Regions from separate parts of the Paenibacillus sp. PvP094 genome, predicted to be linked through region 2. Evidence: predicted binding sites of a transcription regulator. Region 2 holds the regulator's gene; each other region holds the start of a gene.
What was found. Region 2 encodes Rex, which represses fermentation and respiration genes when NADH is low (regulators of the CRP and FNR family bind a similar motif). Its sites were predicted from a motif close to TTGTGAAATATTTCACAA; they were not measured.

Region 1 (5,981 bases), 2.3 Mb from region 2:
GTAACAGCCTCACGCATCTGATCCGGATGCATATTGTCCAGCATAATGATATCCGCACCTGCCTGCAAGGCTTCATTCACCTGTGTCAGATTCTCAGTCTCCACCTCAATAGTCATCGTATGAGGAATGACATCTCTTGCCCGCTTCACGGCTTCTTTGATGCCGCCTGCCCCTTTAATGTGGTTATCCTTAATCATAACCGCATCGTACAATCCGAATCGGTGATTCGCCCCTCCACCGATCCGTACTGCATATTTCTCAAGCATGCGGTGTCCAGGGGTTGTTTTACGTGTATCCACCAATCGCGTAGAGAGGCCCTCTAATGCATCAACATATGAACGTGTGCGCGTTGCAATCCCCGACATGCGCTGCAGCAAGTTTAGCGCCAGACGCTCACCTGTAAGCAGACTGTGGGTGCTTCCTTCCACTTCTGCCAGCGTTGTTCCCCGAGTAACCTCATCTCCATCTTGAACCATCGGTCTAAATACGAGCGATGGGTCTACTACCTGAAATACCAGTTCAGCTACCGATATACCTGCGATGAACCCGTGGTCTTTGGCGTGAATAACTGCCTTGGATTGATGGCCTGCCGGAATCGTCACACTCGTAGTGACATCCCCTGCCCCCACATCCTCTCGAAGCCAGTTTTTGATGGATTGGATGAGTCCTTCATTATATCCGTTCAGTATCATGACATCAATTCCTCCACAATCGCTTGTTCTCTTTGCTGCAAACTATGCTTCTGCCAAGCCGCATCATCACGAAGCGGGAAATCCTCACGGTAATGTGCTCCCCGACTCTCCTGACGATGTAATGCTCCACTGGTGACCAGCCAGGCACAGGTCAACAGGTTGGCGTATTCCATCTCTTCCTTGTGTGTCAGCAAATAATTGAAGATGTCCATTTCACTCTCCAGTTTATCCAAGGCTCCCTGTAAGCCGGCACCGTTACGTCTCAGACCCACCTGACGGACCATCATCTTCTGCAAACTCAAACGCCGTTCCGAAATCGGCTGTTGCTCTTCCCATGTTCTATTCCCGACACTATGCGGCGGCAATTGGGAAACAATTTGTATTGAATTTAGCGGTGGCAGTGTTTGAATGCGTTCAACAATTCTGTGCCCAAATACAATGGCTTCAGACAATGAGTTACTCGCCAGACGATTGGCTCCGTGGACTCCCGTTGAGGAAACTTCACCACAAGCAAACAACCTTCCAATGCTGCTCTCCCCGTTCAAATCCGTTTTGACGCCGCCCATCATATAGTGTGCTGCAGGAGCAACCGGAATCCAGTCTGTGGTCATATCCAGTCCGTACCGCATACATGTCTCATATATGGTAGGGAATCGGTGCTTGATTAACTCAGCCGATTCATGAGTAATATCCAGATACACGAATGTACTGTTCGTCATCTCCATCTCACTAACAATCGCTCGTGCAACAATATCGCGCGGAGCGAGTTCAAGCTGTGGATGATAACGTTCCATAAAACGCTCACCTTTGATATTTCGCAGAAACGCGCCTTCGCCCCGTACCGCTTCAGAAACCAAGAAGCGCGGAGCACCCGGATAACATAGGGATGTCGGATGGAATTGAATGAACTCCATATCGCGAATGACTGCACCTGCACGATATGCCATGGCAACACCGTCAGCTGTGGCAACCTCCGGGTTGGTTGTATAGCGGTACAATTGCCCCGCCCCACCGGAGCAGAGCACCGTAGCACGCGCTTTTACAAACACCTTGGTACCGTCAGACTTCTGAACCAATGCCCCTACACATTCTCCGTGATCCGTGATCAAGTCAATGACAAAATGCTCATCCCAGACTTCAATACCTGAATGTGCACTTGCCTGTGCTGCAAGAGCCCTCACGATCTCGTATCCAGTCGCATCACCATTTGCATGCAAAATACGGCGGTGACTGTGCGCACCCTCCTGCGTCAACGCCAGCTCGCCGTTCTCCACATCAAACAATGTGCCCAGACGGATTAGTTCCTGTACTCCATCCGGGCCTTCGTTTACCAATGCTTCCACTGCCTCGCGGCGACACAGGCCCGCTCCAGCCACAAGTGTATCCTGCAGATGGTACGCAGGGGAATCATCTTCAGCGATTACCGCAGCGATGCCACCTTGTGCATAGCGGGTATTGCTCTCCAGTAACGACTTCTTTGTAATCATCAATACCTGATTATGTTTGCTTGCCCTGATGGCTGTATATAATCCGGCAATGCCAGAACCAATAACTAGTACATCCGTCTCCACAATGGGCAGCTGGGACAGATCAAAATCCACTATATATTGCGGTATCATCCTATTCACCTGTCTCGGAGCAAGAGTAGCGCATGCTACTTCACCAGTAACATGCGCTCTAGCGATTCTCTGGCTTTGTCGGCAACGGCCGGTGGTACGTAAATTTCCGGCTTCATCGTTTCCAGGCATTTTACCAGTTTCTTCAGGTTGTTGACCTTCATGTTTGGACACACCAGGAACTTGGTGGCAAAATGAAACTGTTTATCCGGGCTATCCAGTCGCAGCTGGTATCCTGTACCATCTTCCGTTCCTACGATAAATTCCTTGGCAGAAGAATTTTTACAATATTCAAGAATGGCTGTCGTGCTGCCTACAAAGTCTCCCATCTCCACGACTTCGGGACGACATTCCGGGTGTACGACAAACTCGGCATTTGGGTATTTGGCTCTCATCTCGACGACGTCTTTTACAGTCAGCATATCGTGAGTGTTGCAATACCCTTCCCAGATAATCATTTTTTTGTCTGTGTGCTGCTGAACATAATGTCCGAGGTTTTTATCCGGCACCCAGATAATCTCATCAGAATCAACAGATTGAATAACCCGGACTGCATTGGCCGATGTACAACAGATGTCGGTCTCCGCCTTAATCTCAGCCGAGGAATTGATATACGTCACTACTTTTGCATTGGGATGCTGCGCTTTCAGTTTACGCAGGCCCTCAACATTGACCATGTCTGCCATGGGGCATCCAGCACGTTCATCCGGAATAATAACCGTCTTGTTCGGGGCCAAAATCTTAGCGCTTTCACCCATAAAATGAACCCCGCAGAATACAATGACATCCGCATCCGTTTGTGCGGCTTTCTGTGCCAATAGAAATGAATCCCCACGAAAATCGGCTACTTCCTGTACTTCGTCACGTTGGTAATAATGAGCAAGAATAATAGCATTACGTTCCTTCTTCAACTCCATCAGCCGCGCTCGCAGCTCCCGGTTCATCTCAGCCTTGCGCTCTAAAGCCAGAGCTTCCACCTGTGATCCTCTCCTTTGACGGACAGCGCCATGCGCCGTTTCCTGTGACTATCTGCGTCGATATTTTCGCTTGAGAAACGAATCACAAGCGGTTTAACACCTAATGTACACAACGTTCACGACTCTGTCAATAAATGAAAAGGGCACAGAACAACACCCTAATCAACCGTTTCCTGCGTAGTTCGCGCTCTAGCTCGCAGTTATCATTATCTCTGCAATTTGAACAAAACGCACAAAAAAAGAGAGCCTCTCGGCTCTCTTTGATCTGTTCTCAGAACAGGTTCTGTTAGACATTAAGACGTTGGCTTCGTACCACCATCATCTGGATCATTACTGTTGCCTTTATCCAGATTCGGAGCATCGTTAGGGATATCTCCGGCAGGTGGTTCAGGTGTTTCGTCTTTGCCTTGAATGCGAACACGCACATCACCGATGTTATCGACGATTGGTTCTCCGCCTTCACTTGGCGTACCTTCGTTATCATTATCGCTCTCCGGTTTTGGAGTCAAGGAACCTGTCTCGATCAATTGTTTGATCTGATCCATTTCCAGAGTCTCCACTTCAAGCAACGTTTGAGCGATCAAATGCATTTCTTTGGAATGTTTTACGAGCAAGTCCTTACATTTCTCGTAACATTCATTGATAAAGCGCTGCATTTCCTGATCGATCTCATAAGCGATGGAATCCGAGTAATTCTGTTCATGGCCGATATCCCGTCCAAGGAATACCTGTCCTTGTGAACTTCCGAATTGCATAGGTCCCAATTTCTCACTCATACCGTACTCCATAACCATGCTGCGAACAATACCTGTCGCTTGCTGGAAGTCACTGTATGCACCGGTACCAATTTCACCAATGAACAATTCTTCTGCCACACGGCCCCCGAGGAGCCCTGTAACTTTGTCCAAGAGCTCTTGCTTGGTAACCAGCATACGGTCTTCTTTTGGCAACATGATTACATATCCACCCGCACGTCCGCGCGGAATGATGGTCACTTTATGTACCATATCGGCATGTTCCAGGAAGTATCCTACAATGGTATGGCCTGCTTCGTGATAAGCAACGATTCGTTTCTCGCGATCACTGATGACACGGCTTTTCTTCTCCGTACCTACGATGACACGGTCGATCGCCTCGTCTACCTCACGCATGGAAATATCTCTTCTGTTACGGCGTGCCGCAAGCAATGCCGCTTCATTCAGGAGATTCTCAAGATCCGCACCAGAGAAGCCTGTTGTACGCTTCGCAATAATGTCCAGTTTCACATCTTTTGTGAGTGGTTTGTTACGGGAGTGTACTTTCAGTACCGCTTCACGACCTTTTACATCAGGGCGGTCAACCGTAATTTGACGGTCAAAACGTCCCGGACGCAGCAAGGCAGGGTCCAGAATATCTGCACGGTTCGTTGCAGCCACGATGATAATACCCTCGTTGGCTCCGAATCCGTCCATTTCAACGAGCAACTGGTTGAGCGTTTGTTCACGTTCATCGTGACCACCGCCAAGGCCAGCTCCACGCTGACGACCTACAGCATCAATCTCGTCAATAAAGATGATACATGGGGCGTTTTTCTTTGCATTTTCGAACAAGTCACGTACACGGGATGCACCGACACCGACAAACATTTCGACGAAGTCAGAACCCGAGATACTGAAGAACGGCACACCCGCTTCACCTGCAACGGCACGAGCAAGCAACGTTTTACCAGTACCCGGAGGCCCCACGAGCAATACGCCCTTAGGAATCCGTGCACCTACAGCTGCGAATTTGCGAGGATCTTTGAGGAAGTCAACGACCTCAACAAGCTCCTGCTTCTCTTCGTCCGCACCTGCGACGTCTTCAAATGTAACCCGCTTCTTCTCTTCGTTATAGAGACGGGCACGGCTTTTACCAAAGTTCATTACTTTACCGCCGCCGCCTTGTGCCTGATTAAACAGGAAGAAGAACAGCAGGAACATAATGATCAAAGGAATAAAGGATGTCAGAAGTGTCAGCCAGATGCTGTCACCTCTCATTGGCTCCTGATTTAACTTGAAATTATTAGCTTCACTTGCCGCAACAAGCTCACTAATCGCTTCATCCGTAGGAGGAATGTACGTTGAGAAATTTTCTGATTTGGCTTCGCTAGGCTTCTCTCTATATTGACCGGTCACAAGAAAAGACTGACCGTCGAATTGAACCGTCAATTCCGAGATGTTGTTCGCCTTAACCGCCGTGCGCAACTGATCATATCTAGGATTATCTGTGGCTTCGCCGCCATTGCTGACGAACTGCACTATGCCCACCACGACTAAAAAAAGAATCAAATAAAAACCAGAATTCCGGATGAACCGATTCATCCCCTACCTCCTCTCGAGACACTTTAATTATTTTAACATAGCCCGACATGGCTTCTCAACAGAAGGCACGAGCAGAACTGGGCTTGGAACTAGCATGCTTATTAACTGCTGTATACTTCCGGTTTCAAAATCCCGATGTAAGGGAGATTTCGGTACTTCTCGGCATAATCCAAACCATATCCGACGATGAATGCGTCAGGAATGTCAAAGCCGGTGTAATGAGCTTCAAGCTCAACCTTACGGCCTGAAGGTTTGTCAAAAAGCGTAACCACGCGCACCGTTTCGGCACCGCGATTTTGAAGCAGTTCAATTAAGTAACTGAGCGTAAGTCCACTATCGATAATATCTTCGACAATG
Region 2 (5,981 bases):
CACGCGGCAGCGGAGTAATCTGTCTGAATGGTGCAGCTGCACGGCTTGTGCAGCCAGGAGACACGGTTATTATCATTTCATATGCAATGATGTCTCAGGAAGAAGCGAATACGCACAAACCTACTGTGGTTTTTGTGGACGGTCAAAACAAACCTGTGCAGACCATGAAGCAGGAAGTTCACGCGACAATTATGTAATCCGCTGGTAAGGGGAATGAAATCGGTCCACCTTGCAAAAAATGAGTACAGGTCACGCACTAATCCATTTTTTCAAGGGTGGGGATGCATCGATGTTCCAGCATGTTTTCGCCGAAATGAACGACATGTTAGATGAAATTATCAAGCGCTACCCTTCCGCTGAAGGTCTGAACAAACAGGAACTGCTGCAAAAGTGGAACTTGCTGAAGCGGATGAGTGACGGGATGATTGATGAGTGGCTGATGTTTGAGGAGAAGATGAGTCAGATCAAAGATTTAAAACAGCCGGTGGCACTCCAACCGGAACAGGAAGCCGTCACGGCTCTGCCTGAAATCCATTTGGAATCCTTTAGTCGCGGTCAGGGATACTTCAAGTTACAGATGTATCCACAGGCGATTGTGCAGTTCTCACAAATTATTGCCGAATATCCGGATAGTGCACTGACTCGGTACTATCTGGGACTTGCGCATATGAACCTCAATCAAACCGCGGAAGCGGGAAGTCACCTGCGGCTCATCGTACACTTGAATGGTTCTCCGAGGCTGAAGGGGTTAGCCTGTAATGCACTGGGCTGCCTCGAAGCCAAGATGGCGAATCCCAAAGGAGCATGTTCCTTGTTTGCACAGGCACTCCAGCATGACCCGACGTTGACCGAACCGTTGTATAATATGGAAGCCTGCAGGCTGAACAGCGGACAACTGCAATATGGAATAAGCTGACCGTACTTGAAATTCAAGTGCAGTGCAGCGGCATCAAGACGGTGTTTTCTCCTTTAAGATCATGGAGGGAACACCGCCTTTTTTGTCAGTTAATTTTCAAATGCCCGTTTTTTTGCTATGCTGTAACATAGACTGGAATGGAAGGGACTTGTACATTGCAATGAAATTTGCCGTATTGGATTTCGAAACAACCGGCACGCAGTCCGACGGTGAGATTATACAAGCCGGACTTGCCATCATAGATCATGACTACAGCATAACTCAAATATATAGTTCTTATGTAAACCCTGGTGTGCCTATTCCTCCATTTATTACGGGATTAACCGGGATTACTGACGAAGATGTGGCGGACGCTCCCTCACTCGAAGAGATGATGATGGAGATGGTTCCGCTGCTTGACGATGTTGTCCTGGTGGGACACAACGTGGCTTTTGATTTTCATTTCCTTCAGAATGCGCTTGACCGATGCGGCTACTTGCCGTTCACCGGACGTATTCTGGATACCATTGATTTTCTCAAAATTTCATTTCCTTCACTTGGTTCTTATCAACTGGGGTATGTATCTTCAGAATTCGGATTCCAGCACGACCGTCCTCATCAGGCAGACAGTGATGCTTTGGCAACGGCCTATGTGCTCCTGAAGTGTTTGGATGAACTGCGTCAACTGCCATTGATTACGATACAGCGTCTCAGCGACCTGTTTGCACCTGAGGACAGCGATCTGGGCTGGTTCTTCGACGGCATGCGCAGTGAGAAGGAAGCAGAGCCCATACAGGATCTGGATGGACATACGTATTACCGCCAATTGGCCTTGAATGTGAGTGATTGGACTGAGATCGGTGCTCCACGCGATGAACGCGAAGGTAATCCGCTCGAAGGTGTAAGTTTTGAGCAGTATATGGATCAGGTCCGGGCCAATCTGCAGGATACCCTGGATCACTATGAAGAACGCGAGGCACAGACACAGATGTTCAGCAGTGTAAGGCAAGCGCTGGACGAAGAAAAGCATTTGTTAATTGAAGCAGGTACGGGTACGGGGAAATCCCTGGGGTACTTGCTGCCGGCCATATATGAAAGTGTGAAGCAGGAACGAAAAGTAATGGTTAGCACGCATACCATCAACCTGCAGGAACAGCTTCGGGAGCGTGATATCCCGCTGCTGACCAAAGTGGTGCCTTTTCCGTTTAAGGCTGCCGTGTTCAAAGGTCGGGGGCACTACCTGTGTCTTCGGAAGTTTGAGCACAAGATCAACAAACGTGAGTTCGCTACACCGAAAGAAGATTATTTTACAGCGGCTCAGATGATTGTGTGGCTCACCCAGACAGAGACTGGAGATGACGAGGAGCTGAACCTCAGTGCGCGCGGTGGGGACTTTTGGGAAACGGTACAGAGCGAATCGGAATCCTGCCTGGGACGTTCTTGTCCGTGGTTCAGGAAGTGCTTCTACCATCGGGCGAAGCATGAAGCAGGATTGTCCGATATCGTCATTACGAATCATTCTAAATTGTTTACGGATGTAAAAGCAGCTCACCAGCTTCTTCCTGCTTACGATAGTCTCGTAATCGACGAGGCTCATCATCTTGAGGATGTGGCGGGTAAGCACCTGGGTCTTCACATGAAATATTTCACGTTGGTTCATACCCTGACCCGATTGTTTAAGGATAGTCGGAACGGTCAGCTTCCCATGCTGCGAACACAACTGGCGGGGCATGAAAATTCGGTGCAGTGGGGCTCAGTCATTGACCAGATGTTTCCGCTCGCTGTTGAAGTCAAAGAAATGTGGGATCGTTTGAGCGATGCCTTGTTTAACCTGCTGCCTGAGCGGAGTGATGCTTCTCCGGGAGAAACGGGGCAATTTTCCCTCAGACTGAAGCCTTCAATGAAACCGGCGAAGTGGCAGGAGCTGCAGGATTACGAGAACCAGATTTATGTCACACTGGGGGACTTGATCCGCAAGGGAGACAAGCTGCTTCTTGAAGTGAAAGAAGACCAGGACGATTATCAATCGGATAGCTTGATCACGGACATTACAAGTCTGCTTAAGGATTTGGCAACGCTCAAAGAAAACCTTCGTTTCTTCATGCGAATGGATGATGCCAAAACGGTATACTGGATGGAGGCAAGCGGCCAATTCCGCAGCAAATCACTGCAGCTGTATGCCGTTCCTGTCGATGTTAGTGCACAGTTGAAGGACATGTTCTTCGATAAAAAGAAAAGCGTTGTCCTTACTTCGGCTACGCTCTCGGTCGATAAGTCATTTCAGTTCATGATTGAACAGCTTGGCTTGCAGGAAGCAGCCGATAATAACCGTTTGCTGACGTCCATGCTGCCATCGCCATTCCGGTATAGGGACCAGGCTTTGCTGGTCATCCCTCGTGATTTCCCAAGCGTAAAAGGCAGTGTGGGGGATGCTCACTTTGTCGACATGCTTGTACGATCTCTGGCCGAAACGGCTATTGCGACAAAGGGCCGCATGATGGTGCTCTTTACTTCATACCGAATGCTGCGCCAGGTTTACGACCCATTAAAAGAAGCGCTGTCGGGTAACGATATTTCGCTGCTTGGTCAAGGCGTTGATAGTGGCAGTCGTTCCAAGTTAACACGCAGGTTCCAGGATGCAAAAGCAACCGTTCTGCTGGGCACCAGCAGTTTCTGGGAAGGGGTAGATATCCCTGGCGAGGCGCTAACCTGTCTGGCCATTGTGAGATTGCCCTTCCAGCCACCGAACCATCCGCTTGTCGAGGCGAAGAGTGAACTGCTGCAGGAACAGAAAAAGAATCCGTTTATGAAGCTGTCTGTTCCACAGGCCGTCATCCGTTTCAAGCAGGGATTCGGCAGGCTTGTTCGTACGGCCAAGGATCGGGGCATTGTCATCGTTTACGATACAAGGGTAATTGAGTCTTATTACGGAAAGTATTTCCTATATTCATTACCCGGTCCCAAAATGGAACATATGCTGACTGAACAGATGGTTCCACGGATTAGCGAGTGGCTGGAAACACCAGCACAGGATGAAACTACGGCGAATTAGGGATGACGTCGTTGCGTAATAAGGGCTTCTCGCTGTAAACTTTATTAGGGTGTGAATTATTTTTGAAGCACTTTTAACTTGATATTTTATAAGGCATCTTGCATGATTTCATTCGGAAACGAAAAAGGTTATGCGGGATGCTACATTTTTATTTATCTATTGTGGCCTTGGTAAGGGGGAGTAATGTAATGAAATCAGATAAAATTTCGGAAGCTGTGGTACGCAGATTGCCTGTTTACTTGCGCTATTTGAATGAACTGCATCAACGTGAGGTAGGCACGGTGTCATCACAGGAACTGGGACTACGCCTGGATCTTAATCCTGCCCAGATTCGCAAAGACCTTGCATACTTTGGGGACTTCGGTCGCAAAGGCATTGGATATGACGTATCGTATCTAATCGAGAAAATCCGTCATATTTTGAAAATTGATCAGCAAATCAATGTTGCTCTGGTCGGAGCTGGTAACTTGGGACATGCATTGTCCAATTACAACGCCTATCTGAAAGACAACATGAAAATTGTTGCTGTTTTCGATGCATACGGTCCTAAGATCGGCAGTCAGATTAACAGCCTGAAAGTACAGCCCATGAATGAACTAACGGATTCGGTCAAAAAAGATAATATTCGTATTGGAATCATTACCGTTCCGGATACCGAAGCTCAGAACGTAGCCGATCAGCTCGTGGAATCCGGCATTGAAGCGATTCTGAACTTTGCACCTACCATCTTGAAAACACCACCGCACGTCCGCATTCATCATGCTGATTTTACAACGGATCTGCTTAGCCTGGCTTATTATCTGGAGAACGGAAAGGACGACGAGGAAGATGACGACAAATAGATGGGTAATTCATAACGGCAAATTTGCTGTAAATAGTGGTACGGAATGGACCGTGGTTCAAGGGTATATGGTCGTTGAAGAGGATAAGATTGTGCATATTGGTGAGACACTGCCGGATGGAGATGAGAGCCTGCCAAAGGTTGATGGCAAAGGACTGGTCTTTTTGCCGGGTCTGATCAATACGCATGGTCACGCAGCCATGTCGCTTCTGAGAGGCCACGGGGACGATCTGGCCCTGCAAGTATGGCTTCAGGAGAAAATGTGGCCTATGGAGGCGAAAATGACGTCTGAGGACGTGTATTGGGGTACCTCCCTTTCTGTATTAGAAATGCTGAAAGGCGGAACAACGGCATTCCTGGATATGTATGATCATATGGACCAGGTGGCAAAAGTAGTTGAACAATCCGGGATTCGTGCCGCATTGGCACGTGGTGTCATTGGTCTCTGTTCCGAAGAAGAGCAAATGCGCAAACTGCAAGAATCGGCTGCGTTTGCACGCGAGTGGAACGGACAGGCTGGTGGTCGAATTACGACGATCATCTCACCGCATGCGCCGTATACTTGCCCTCCGGATTACATAGAGAAGCTGGTACAGGTTGCACATGATCTGGATCTGCCGCTGCACACCCATATGTCGGAAACCCTTCGCGAAGTCGAACAGAATGTAACGGATTATGGACTGCGTCCAGTGGTACATCTGGAAAAGCTCGGTTTCTTCTCTCGACCTTCTCTCGTAGCTCACGCCGTGCATTTGAATGATGAGGAGATTGAAATTCTGGCACGCCATGATGTAGCGGTCTCTCACAATCCGGGAAGCAACCTGAAGCTTGCTTCGGGTGTTGCGCGTGTTCCGGATCTGCTGAAAGCTGGAGTAACCGTATCTCTGGGAACAGACGGACCAGCAAGCAACAACAACCTGGATATGTTTGAAGAGATGAGACTGGCTGCTTTGATTCACAAGGGAGTATCCGGTGACCCAACAGCGGTTCCAGCGGGAGAAGCGCTGCTACTTGGAACGGGGTATGGTGCCAAATCCATCTTCCTGAACAATACGGGAGCACTTCAAGTCGGCATGAAGGCTGATTTCATTGCGCTAAATATTGAACAAGCACACTTCTATCCGCACACGGATCTGATCTCTCATACCATTTACTCCGCTTCAGCCAAGGATGTGGAGCATGTATGGGTTGAC
Region 3 (5,981 bases), 1.9 Mb from region 2:
TGGGGGGAGCGGGAGTGAAATAGGAGGTATCCACAGCATTGGGAATAAGGACAACCTTTCGGGGATCATCAAACGTGCATGCTGCCCGGCAAAAGGTCTGAAAATGGGAGTCCACCGATACGATGCGTACCAGTCCATCCAGTGCCAATTGGATGTGTTCAGCCACCTGCTGCTTGGTCTCCAGCGGCAATCCGGGACGATCCCAGTTAATGCCGTGGCAAATGCCCAGACTGCCGGGCTTGTAGCTGATGGGCTGCCAGAGACAGCTGGCATAGATGACAGGGCCGCGGGCTGCCGCCGCCATCCTCTCGAAGGCTTCAGGCACATCATCCATATCGTAGGCGTATCCGAATACATCTATCTGCTCCGTACGTGTCTGAAATGCTTCATAATATGACAACTGATGCACCTCGGGATTATGCCCCAATTCGCGGATCACACTGCACAGATCCAAAATATAACGTTCAAGCCCCCCTCCGAATACCCGTCCGAACTCCCGGTTGTATCCATCCGTGAAGCTGTGTGTCAAAATGCTGACCACACCCATCTCAATGCTCCTCCTTCCAGGGAACCAGCCGAGGTTCCGGGTCCAGGATGGATTCGTAATGTTCCAGACTGCCCCACTCGCCGCTGGGATCAATGCGTTTGTAACGCAGATACTTGCGAACCCGGTCTTCGAGGCTGCCCGCCCACCCAAGATGCTGTACTTTTAATTCCGTGCGAATGCCAGGCAATACCGAACAGGACAAGGGGAGACGGGGAACGTGATGGTTCTGCTGTGGGTAAAAGTAAGGATACTCGGGCATATAGCGGACAAGTGATGCCGTATGCCGTCTGTGCAGGCCCCAAAGTTCGTCATCCCGGTAGTGGGTCCGTCCACCCCACATATCGTAGAATCGGAATGCCACCCAGTCTGCATGGTCCTGGTTGATCAGATCACGTATTGCTTCCTTGGCCTCCGTACTGTACAGTTCATCCGCATCAACGGACAGCAGCCAGTCCGGTGAAGTACTTACAGCTGCTTGCCATAACGTATTGCGGAGCCGCCATTCCTCAGCAAATAGAGGCTTCTCCAGTTTCTCAAGCCGAATAACTTTTGGATAGGACCTGCATATATCTGGTGTTCCATCGGTACTCGCATCATCCACGATAACGATCTCATCCACGAATTCACTCAGATCACGGAGGACTTCCTCGAGGTATCGTCCGCGTTCATTACGGACCTGCAGCATGGCGGTCAGTTTGTTCCCCTGACTTTTGCGGACACGGCGGATAGAAGAAGGTGTGGGTCGTGAACCCTCGCTTTCCACTTCATTGCTCTTCGAGTCCATCTGATGATCCGCCAATGCTTCGGAAGAGGAGGGGTGAACTTCAATACGAATGTCAGGCTGCATGCCCAGCCCCTGATTATGCTGCGTGCGCTTCTTCGGGTCCAGCATCACGGCACCTCCCCAAGCAGCTGCTGTACAGCGTGGTCCAGCAGTTCCATCTCCACAATCCGGGCAAGAGCTTCCTCATTCTCCATCGCGGCTTCGAGAAACTGTCGTACTGCCCCGTGACGATCTCCCCGCAAGGCCATGGCAGTCCCTGATAACTCCTGATAATCCCTGCGGCTGGAACGATCCTGAATATCTGCCGCATGGACCAGAGCCAGAGCATCCTCCACACATTCGGTCTCCTGATATATCCGGAACTTCCAATGCCGGGCGGTTTCTCCTCCAAGCGCGTCCAATATCCCCAGCGCAGCTCCGTAATCATCGTTTAACCGCAGCAGCTCTGCCTGCACAAGCTGATTCTCCCCTGCCTCGAGCCAGCGGCACAGCTGTTCATAGTGATGCCGTTCCTGTTCGCTGCCTGCACTGATTCCGTAGACTTGCAGCGCAGATTCAACTTCTCCAGCTTTGGCATGAATGGCGGATAGAAACCGATAGTGTGATTGCACACAATCACTTCGTCCGTTCATGATCGCATGTGTAAAGGCCTCCTTCAGGGACGCTGCTGCACGGGAGTCGTCCAGCAAATATTCATAGGCTGCCAGCAAAAAGGAGATCGTCTCATGCGGCCCTGTTTTGGAACGGAGCTGGCGGTAATAGTCTGCACGGATGCTGCACTGGAGCGGAGTGATGGTGTCCGGTGCTTTGGTAACGGTTTGTCTGAGGGCATGAAGAAAAAGCAGCTCATAATCTCTTAGCGGAATTTCGAGATCATCCTTGTGTATGGAGCCAGCCGGAGCCTTGTCTTCACCGCCCAGCCAGACCGCGCGGACGCCCTGAAAGGCCAGCTTCATGTACCGTGTTTCCGAAGACGTGCCGATCAGATCGGCAGTACCAACCAGTCTGGATATACAACCCTCCCACAGCGGAGAGTTTGCTTCATCGCCTGCCGGTTCAGGAAGCAGCACAATGCTGATCTTCGGATGCAGCGATTGAACTGCTGTAAGCCAGTAGGGGTGTGCAATGACGGCTGCGGTGTGATTTTGCTGGAGCAGAATCTCAGCTTCTGGCAGGGTGATTACTGAAATGGCCGGGGGCATCTCTTCCGATCGTTCCTGACTGCTTACATATAAGACTTCTCCCTCGGCCGAGAGCAGGGCAGCGATGTCCGGATAAGGAAACGTGGACCATCCCCCTTTGCGGGGAAAAAGAATGTACCGATTAGGAGGGAATTTCCTGCCATCCTCATTTGACGCTGTTTTCCCGTTGATCTCCGGTATCGATTCGGGCTTATCCATAGGTCATCACCTCACTTTGACTGCATTCTAACGTTCCGCCTCCGCTTCCGGAGGTGTTCCATCTCTCCACATCATATGTACAGCCCTTAAGGCACTTCGCATGATATGTCTGACTCTAGCATATGGGCATGTTGTGCCAAACATGAGCAACTTCCCTGAATAGACGAAGCAGATAAGCCGCATATTAGACTGAATTTTATCCAATGTGTGACCATCGTCACATTTTTTTCGCAATTCTAACGTAGATTGTGATAATTGTCACATGTACAAAATAGGCAATCTGGCACAATACGTTCATCACGTATTTGGCGGACAGACAGCGAAGGTGCAGCTTCCATGCCAAATGCAAATCACTGCGATGTAAACAGAAAGAAGGGGTAACGGTATGGATCCGATTATGTTATCGCGTATCCAATATGCACTCACAACGATCTTCCATTTCTTTTTTGTACCGCTGTCCATCGGTCTTGTACTGCTGGTAGCCATTATGGAGACGTTGTACGTAGTCAAGGGCAAGGAGATCTACAAAACGATGGCCAAGTTCTGGGGCAAGCTGTTCCTGATTAACTTTGCCGTCGGGGTCGTGACAGGTATTCTGCAAGAGTTCCAGTTCGGCATGAACTGGTCCGAGTATTCACGCTTTGTCGGGGATGTGTTCGGGGCGCCACTGGCGGTTGAAGCCTTACTGGCGTTTTTTATGGAGTCTACATTTATCGGGCTCTGGATTTTCGGGTGGGACCGGTTATCCAAAAAGGTGCATCTGGCCTGTATCTGGCTCGTATTTGTCGGCACATTCCTGTCCGCATTGTGGATTCTGGCAGCCAATTCATTCATGCAGCATCCGGTCGGTTTCGAGATTAACAACGGCCGTGCCGAGATGAATGATTTCCTCGCGCTGCTTACCAATGGTCAGCTGCTGGTTGAATTCCCGCATACGATCTTTGGCGCATTAATGACAGGGGCCTTCGTGGTAACCGGCATCAGTGCGTACAAATTGATGAAAAAGCAGGATGTGGAGATTTTCCGCAAATCGTTCAATATTGCCATCATCATTGGTCTTGTTTCCTCATTCGGTGTGGCGTTCTCCGGGCACTTCCAGGCGCAATATCTGGTGGAGACGCAGCCGATGAAAATGGCAGCCAGTGAAGGAACTTGGACAACAACGGAAGATCCTGCGCCGTGGACGGTCATCGCAGCAATAGATCCTGACAAACAGGAGAACTCCGGTGAGATCAAGATTCCCGGATTGCTCAGTTATCTATCCTACAGCAAATTCTCCGGCAGTGTTCAAGGTATGAAGGAACTCAATGCCGAGTATCAGCAGACATATGGGCCAGGGAACTACATCCCGCCAGTACGGACAACGTTCTGGAGCTTCCGTATCATGATTGCTGCAGGTGGTTTAATGATTGTACTCGCCCTGTACGGTACATTTCTGGCGCTGCGCAAGAAGCTGGAGGTAGCTGGAACATGGTTTATGCGCCTGATGGTTTTTGCCATCTCCCTGCCTTTCATCGCCAATACGTCGGGCTGGATTATGACGGAGGTGGGACGGCAGCCTTGGACGGTATTCGGATATATGACGACCGAAGCCAGTGTATCGCCTAACGTGAGCGCAGGCCAGATTCTGTTCTCTACCATTGCGTTTACGGCGGCTTACACGCTTCTGGGCATTGTCATGGTCTATCTGTTCGTTCGTGAGATCAAGGCAGGTCCGCACGCAGTAGATAAGCCGGAGGAACACGATGAATCGGCCGATCCGTTCGGCATGGATGGGGGGTATTCCGTTGTCACTAAGTGAGCTTTGGTTTCTGTTGATCGCTGTATTGTTTGTCGGTTTTTTCTTTTTGGAAGGCTTCGATTTTGGTGTGGGAATGTCCACAGGCCTGATTGCCAAATCAGATCGTGAACGTCGTACCCTGATCAACTCCATCGGTCCGTTCTGGGATGGAAACGAGGTCTGGCTAATCACGGCAGGCGGCGCAATGTTCGCTGCTTTTCCGCATTGGTATGCCACCTTGTTCAGCGGTTTTTACCTGCCGCTTGTCGTTGTATTACTCGCATTGATCGGCCGTGGAGTCGCTTTTGAATTCCGGAGCAAGATGAAGCAGCAGCGCTGGCGCAAAACATGGGATATCATCATTGTCGTCTCAAGCAGCCTCCTGCCATTTCTGTTCGGAGTTGTCTTTGCAACGCTCATGAAGGGTCTGCCCATTGATGGGGAGATGCAGATGCGTGCGGGATTCCTGGACATCGTCAACCTGTATACCGTTGTTGGCGGTCTAAGTGTAACCTTGTTGTGTCTCGTTCATGGGCTGCTGTTCGCTTCCTTGCGGACCGTTGGCGATCTCAGGGAACGGGCGTTGAATATGGCACATAAATTAATGCTGCCGCTGGCCGCCATTCTTGCGGTGTATGCGGTGATGACCTACTTCATGACAGATGTGTTTGCCGTTCGCGGCTGGGCGCTCTGGATCATGGTGGTCCTTGGTGCCGTTTCATTGGGTCTCGCTGCTTACTTCGTACGGCATAAGCGTGAGGGCTGGGCTTTTGGCATGACCGGAGCCGTTATTGCCATCGCGTTTGCCTCTGTATTCATTGGCCTGTTTCCAAGAGTTATGGTCAGCTCCTTCGGCTCAGCGTTCGACCTGACCGTCTATAATGCGGCTTCCGGTGCATATTCACTGAAAGTGATGACGATTGTAGCCTGCACGCTGCTGCCTTTTGTCCTTGGATATCAGATCTGGAGTTATTACATTTTCCGCAAACGTCTGAACGAGCAGCATCACCTGGAGTACTGATATGGGACGGGGACTGCTGAAGCTGCCGGGGATCCGGCCTGTACTGGCGTTGGCTTCAGCGCTGGTATTGCTGCAGGCGATAACGATCATTATGCAGGCCAAATGGCTTGCCGAAGCCATAACGGCACTGTTCGAAGGGTCATCCATCGCAGAGCAGTACCCTGTGCTGCTGCTGTTCCTGGCTGCATTTGCTGCCCGGTATGCCATTTCCTTCTGGCTGCAGCTGGTGGCGATGCGATATGCAGAGAAAACGGGAACAGACCTGCGCAGGCAAATGGTAGAGCAGTGGTTCAGGCTTGGCCCGCGTTTTGCCAAAACGGAAGGAACAGGGCATCTGGTCACGTTGGCACGCGAAGGAACAGCCCAGTACAAGACGTATCTGGAGCTATTTATCCCCCGCATGCTGGGCATGGGATTTACCCCAATCATTATTCTCTTGTATGTGTTCA
Region 4 (5,981 bases), 180 kb from region 2:
GGCTCCGGTTGTCCTGCAAAAGTGGATTCAGACATCGTCAGGCTGGAAATGCATTGGTTGTGAATTAAAATACCAGGGATCTGTGCAGGATAAGCTGGATGATGATTTTCCACGTGGTCAGCTTATTGGAACTGCCGGGAAACGAAGATATGTGAAACCCGAAATGCTAATTCAAGCCATTGTATGGTCTCAATATGAAAAAATCAGGCTGCTGGCACCATGGCTTGGTGATGAAGCTTTTTATACCACACAAGAGCTGGATGTCATCGCCCGGTACATTGTACCGACATACTTCTCAGAACGTCCCCTGCATGAGCAGGGCAAGCTCTTCAAGATTCACCATCCGTACAGTCAGATCCCGCTGTATCAGGAATACGTAACAGCTCCTACATTCTGTGTACAGATGGATGGAGAGCTGCTCGAAGGGCGACTTTTGACAGGTGTATATGTGTCGGAGGAACAGTTCCATGGGCTTAATCCGTACCTGAAAAATGGGGACGGGGGCCGGACTTATATGCAGGCTTGTGTTCAATAGAGGGTAAATAAATATAAGGGTTGAACGATCCGAACGAAGGAGCCCGTTAGTGGGCTCTTTGTGCTGCAGGAAGGAATATGGAAGAAAAGTAACGGCATTGACACTTTTTTTGGATGAATATTGTGCCATAATAGAAGTTATGGACAACAGGGTGAAGATTTTACGCAGGGTGGTGTTACCGACATGATGAAGAAGTTCCCCGGTTACATCGGTTTATGTTTGCTTATTATGGCAATTCTAGCCGGATGTACAGAGACACAGCCTTCTGAACAGCCGGTGGTCAAGGAGACCGATACTTCCAATACCATTACCGTTGCTGTCGATGGAAGCACTTTTTTGCCTGATGCAACGAAGTCGATTAAGAGGGATTTTAGTGAAGGACTCACGCTTAAGAAGGCGCTATTGAACAGTGGTCTGGTTGATTTTACGGCCGACGGCAAGCGGATTCAATCCGTAGGGGAAGTTTCACTTGATTCCTCGCTAAGCTGGGCAGTTAAGCTAAACGGCAAGGATATTGATCCGGAAAACTGGGGCATGGAGCTTCATGCCAAGGATGAAGTGATCATTTACGTAAAAGCCGCCGACAGTACAGGAGAAGGTGTTGCATATCAGACAACCCTGCTCAAGATCAGCGGCGGCAATATTATGCCAGACCTTAATCGTCAATATGCGGGTGTCTATATCCAGGAGTGCACGGTTCGGGATGTACTTAAGTCCAGCGGCATCGTCAGAATGTCGGAAAACAACAAATACGTCGTTTCGGTTGAAAATGTTGTTCCTCGCATGAATCAGCGTTGGGTAATCATGGTGAATGATAAGGAACTGATGGAAAATGGTTTGGATATGAAGTTGAATCCACGGGATGCGGTTAAATTACAGTTAACGGCATCTTAAACATAATTATAAAGCCCGGACCTCTGCAGGAGGACGGGCTTTTTTCATGTCACGTATAGATTAAGCTTAGTACCGAAAGGTGATGACTTCAAGCACTTAATGCTTAGATGCGGCAGATCTCATTGGGACATAATTCACAATGACAGATGCCTTGGAGCATCTTCAGGTCCTTAATAACAATCATGCCGTTATCATATTCAATGGCATCTTTTTTGCGCAAATCGCTAAGCATGCGGTTCACACTTTCGCGGGTAGCTCCAATCATGTTGGACAGATCCGTGTGGGTAATTTTTTTATGAATAATCACGTGATCGCCGTGGGGCTCGCCATAAGAATTGGACAATCGGATCAAGGTGGAACAGAGCGCACCAGGTTTACCGTATAACATCAGGTCACGGAACTTGGTTTGGGTTAAGCGGTGATGTATGCCCATCCATTTCATAAAATCAATGGCGAAATCACAATGCTGACAGATCAGCATCTCCAGGTCTTTATGCTCCAGTACACCGATTTCACTGTCTTCCAGCACTTCCGCCGAGAACGTATGCTTGGAACCGAAGAACGGATCTGCCTGACCAATCATATCACCGGACTGGTACATGTACATGATAAGTTCTTTGCCTTCATCTGTTGATTTGGTGATCTGGGCACGGCCCCTTTTCATATAATAAAGTTTGTCGGACACATCACCTTCCCAATACAGGTGGGTCCCTTCAGGATAGGTACGGTCTTTCATGGTTACGAGCAGATGATTGAAATTCACTTCCGAGAAACAGTTGGTATTGCCGCGTTTTTCCATGACACTCAGTTGTTCTCTCATAAGTCTATCTCCCCTTTGTATCCACTGGAGGGGGATTACAAACATGCAGTCCCCACTCCATGGTTCGCCGCAATCGTTACCGTCCTGATTAGGGTCATCTCCGCCGGGGAGGACGGTACAAATTGCGGTGGTTCAATTTTTAAGTTCAGTATATACCTAATCTTACCGTTTGAGGGGCATGGAAAGGTGGCAAAAATGGCGAAATTTCAAACATTGTGATTAAATTCACTTTGGAGAGGGAAGGCTGCATTTGACAGCTATATAGTTTAAATAGGAAGTGAAAATGACCTGTGGAAGGAACTCCAAAAAACTTAAATTAAATTTGTTATACTTTGTGAAAATAATCACATAATTAACCTTTTCGACATGTTACGATGTGTACGTAAAGAAGAGAGACAAACCAAAAACCAATACGAACCTTTAGGAGGATGAGGGAGATGGCTGTAAAGAACGAAGTCGCCCCAGCAAAAGAACCGACAGCAGGTCAGTATATTCAAACGTTAATTGACAAAGCGAATAAAGCACACGCAGCATTCATGTCCATGGATCAAAAACAGATTGACCGCATCGTGCAAGCCATGGCACTGGCAGGTCTGGACAAACACATGATGCTTGCCAAAATGGCGGTGGAAGAAACCGGCCGCGGAGTGTATGAAGATAAAATCACCAAAAATATCTTTGCAACAGAATATGTGTATCACAGCATCAAATATGACAAAACCGTAGGTGTAATTGAAGATAACGAGTACGAGAGCTTCCAGAAAATAGCGGAGCCAGTCGGCATTATCATGGGAATTACCCCGGTGACCAATCCGACATCCACCACGATGTTCAAGGCGTTGATTTCCATCAAAACACGTAACCCAATCATCTTTGGTTTCCACCCATCAGCTCAGAACTGCAGCCGCGAAGCCGCCAAAATTCTGCTGGAAGCCGCAGTGAAGCATGGTGCTCCGGCCGACTGTATCCAGTGGATTGATGATCCTTCCATGGACCGCACGAATGCACTGATGAATCATAACGATGTAGCGCTCATTCTGGCGACAGGTGGATCAGCAATGGTACGCGCAGCGTACAGCTGTGGTAAACCGGCACTCGGCGTTGGACCAGGGAATGTACCTTGCTTTATCGAGAAAACGGCAGATATTAATCAGGCGGTAACGGATCTGATCTTGTCCAAATCGTTTGATAACGGCATGATTTGCGCTTCCGAGCAAGCAGTCATCATCGAAGAGCCGATCTTTGATCAGGTGAAAAAGAAAATGATTGCGAACGGTTGTTATTTTGTCAATAAGGATGAAGCTGCGAAATTGACAGCAGGTGCCATCAATGCGGAGAAATGTGCCGTTAACCCGGCGATTGTCGGTCAATCGGCAGTAACCATTGCGCAAATGTGTGGTATCGAAGTCCCGGCTGGCACCAAAATTCTTGTAGCAGAGATTGAAGGCGTCGGCACCAAGTTCCCACTGTCTGCAGAGAAATTAAGTCCCGTACTCGCTTGTTACAAAGTAAAAACGGCAGCTGAAGGGATTGAGCGTGCTGCGGAAGTGGTTGCCTTTGGCGGCATGGGGCACTCCTCTGTTATTCATTCGAATAACGAAGAAGTGATAAGCAAATTTGCGGATCGTCTGCAAACAGGACGGATCATCGTGAATTCGCCATCCACACACGGTGCCATTGGGGACATCTACAACACAAACATGCCGTCATTGACCCTGGGATGCGGTTCATATGGCCGTAACTCGACCTCATCGAATGTCACTGCCGTCAACTTAATCAACGTGAAAAGGGTGGCTCGCCGTACCGTGAATATGCAATGGTTCAAAGTGCCAAACAAAGTGTACTTCGAAAAAGGAGCAACGCAGTATCTGGCCAAAATGCCTGATATTACTCGCGTAGCCATCGTTACGGATGCCATGATGGTCAAACTGGGCTATGTGGAAAAAGTGGAGCATTATCTGCGTCAACGCCAAATGCCGGTAGCAATCGAAGTATTCTCGGATGTAGAGCCCGATCCATCAACAACAACGGTAGACCGCGGTACAGAAATGATGCGCCGCTTCCAGCCTGACTGCATTATCGCTCTTGGTGGTGGATCACCAATGGACGCTGCCAAAGCCATGTGGTTGTTCTATGAATATCCGGACACGGACTTCAACGATCTGAAGCAAAAATTCATGGATATCCGTAAACGGATCTATAAATACCCACGCCTTGGATCAAAAGCAAAATTCGTAGCGATTCCGACAACATCGGGTACAGGATCGGAAGTAACATCGTTTGCCGTAATCACAGATAAAAATCTGGGCAACACCAAATATCCACTGGCAGACTATGAGCTTACACCGGATGTAGCCATCGTAGACCCTGAATTCGTCTATTCACTGCCGAAAACAGCGGTTGCAGATACAGGTATGGACGTACTGACTCATGCCATTGAAGCTTATGTATCGGTTATGGCAAATGATTACACGGATGGTCTGGCGATCAAAGCGATCCAGCTGGTATTCCAATACCTGGAGCAATCGGCGCTGCAAGGGGACAAACTGGCACGTGAGAAAATGCATAATGCTTCGACGATTGCCGGTATGGCTTTTGCTAACGCGTTCCTGGGGATTAACCACAGCTTGGCGCACAAATGGGGCGGACAGTATCACACCGCACATGGACGTACCAATGCAATCCTGATGCCGCACGTCATTCGTTACAACGCGAAAAAACCAACCAAATTTGCATCATTCCCGAAATATTCGCACTTTGTGGCAGATGAGCGGTATGCTGAAATTGCTCGAATTCTGGGATTGCCTGCACGAACTACAGAAGAAGGGGTGAACAGCCTCATCAATGCAATTCGCAAACTGAACAAAACACTTGGTATTGAGGAATCGTTCCAGGAAATCGGATTTGATGCCAAGGATTTTGAAGCTCATGTAGATTACCTGGCCGATCGTGCTTTCGAAGACCAATGTACAACTGCCAATCCGAAACTGCCGCTGGTGACTGAACTGGCAGACGTTTACCGCAATGCGTTCTACGGACGGTTTGAATAAACAGTATCGTTAACAGCAAGGTTTAGGCAATAGGTTCAGGGTTCCCCGGGAGGGGAGCCCCGATTGCCGTCTTTTTGTCGATGACGGAATCCTTTGGGGATCCGTTGAAGTTAACATTTTACACAACAACGGAGGGGGAGAAATAACCTGTAAAAGCGAAGCGTTCGCGTTTATCTCCGGATTTTTCCCTTTGAAAAGGGAACGAAAAAATCTGGAGATAACAGCGATTGGAAGGTTGTTCTACCACGCAGTGATCCGGTGTAAACTTTTACCTTCACCATGATCCTGCAATGGTGGAGTGAGGAAGTTCACTAACTTTGTGATAAAAATCACAGATGGTGAAACCCGCAAGACGTATACTGAAAATGTAAGAAAAACATCCATCCCGCGGTTCCGGTTCCCATGTAGAGAGAACGTGTTCCGGCTGATATGTGAAAAAGTTCACATTAATCGCGGCTCTGGGCACAGATGAGACGATTTTGCTTGCACCCTGTCATGTGTCCGGAAATCCAAATTTGTGGAGGGATTACTATGTCGGTGATCGAAAAAGACGTAAAACAACAAACAGGCTGGAGAAACTTTACGAAAGGCACATGGACCAAATCCGTGGATGTGAATGATTTTCTGGCACACAACCTGTCTCCGTATTACGGGGATGAAGCATTTCTCGCAGGGGCAACAC

Region 1: the regulator Rex is predicted to act here: its motif matches at 3,356-3,373, upstream of nadA (quinolinate synthase NadA).
Region 3: the regulator Rex is predicted to act here: its motif matches at 2,978-2,995, upstream of ABIC22_RS11190 (cytochrome ubiquinol oxidase subunit I).
Region 4: the regulator Rex is predicted to act here: its motif matches at 2,582-2,599, upstream of adhE (bifunctional acetaldehyde-CoA/alcohol dehydrogenase).

The regions. Positions count from the first base shown of each region.
Region 1 is NZ_JBEPOM010000001.1:2,006,087-2,012,067, forward strand. It holds gene nadC (carboxylating nicotinate-nucleotide diphosphorylase) at 1-692, opposite strand, end outside; gene nadB (L-aspartate oxidase) at 689-2,311, opposite strand; gene nadA (quinolinate synthase NadA) at 2,347-3,285, opposite strand; gene ftsH (ATP-dependent zinc metalloprotease FtsH) at 3,579-5,624, opposite strand; gene hpt (hypoxanthine phosphoribosyltransferase) at 5,726-5,981, opposite strand, start outside.
Region 2 is NZ_JBEPOM010000001.1:4,355,009-4,360,989, forward strand. It holds gene panD (aspartate 1-decarboxylase) at 1-197, shown strand, start outside; gene ABIC22_RS20110 (tetratricopeptide repeat protein) at 290-916, shown strand; gene dinG (ATP-dependent DNA helicase DinG) at 1,077-3,947, shown strand; gene ABIC22_RS20120 (redox-sensing transcriptional repressor Rex) at 4,136-4,789, shown strand; gene ABIC22_RS20125 (amidohydrolase) at 4,776-5,981, shown strand, end outside.
Region 3 is NZ_JBEPOM010000001.1:2,408,981-2,414,961, forward strand. It holds gene ABIC22_RS11175 (glycosyltransferase family 4 protein) at 1-547, opposite strand, end outside; gene ABIC22_RS11180 (glycosyltransferase) at 549-1,439, opposite strand; gene ABIC22_RS11185 (hypothetical protein) at 1,439-2,731, opposite strand; gene ABIC22_RS11190 (cytochrome ubiquinol oxidase subunit I) at 3,117-4,532, shown strand; gene cydB (cytochrome d ubiquinol oxidase subunit II) at 4,477-5,532, shown strand; gene cydD (thiol reductant ABC exporter subunit CydD) at 5,534-5,981, shown strand, end outside.
Region 4 is NZ_JBEPOM010000001.1:4,174,569-4,180,549, forward strand. It holds gene ABIC22_RS19180 (hypothetical protein) at 1-535, shown strand, start outside; gene ABIC22_RS19185 (hypothetical protein) at 719-1,429, shown strand; gene ABIC22_RS19190 (Crp/Fnr family transcriptional regulator) at 1,533-2,249, opposite strand; gene adhE (bifunctional acetaldehyde-CoA/alcohol dehydrogenase) at 2,687-5,299, shown strand; gene pflB (formate C-acetyltransferase) at 5,831-5,981, shown strand, end outside.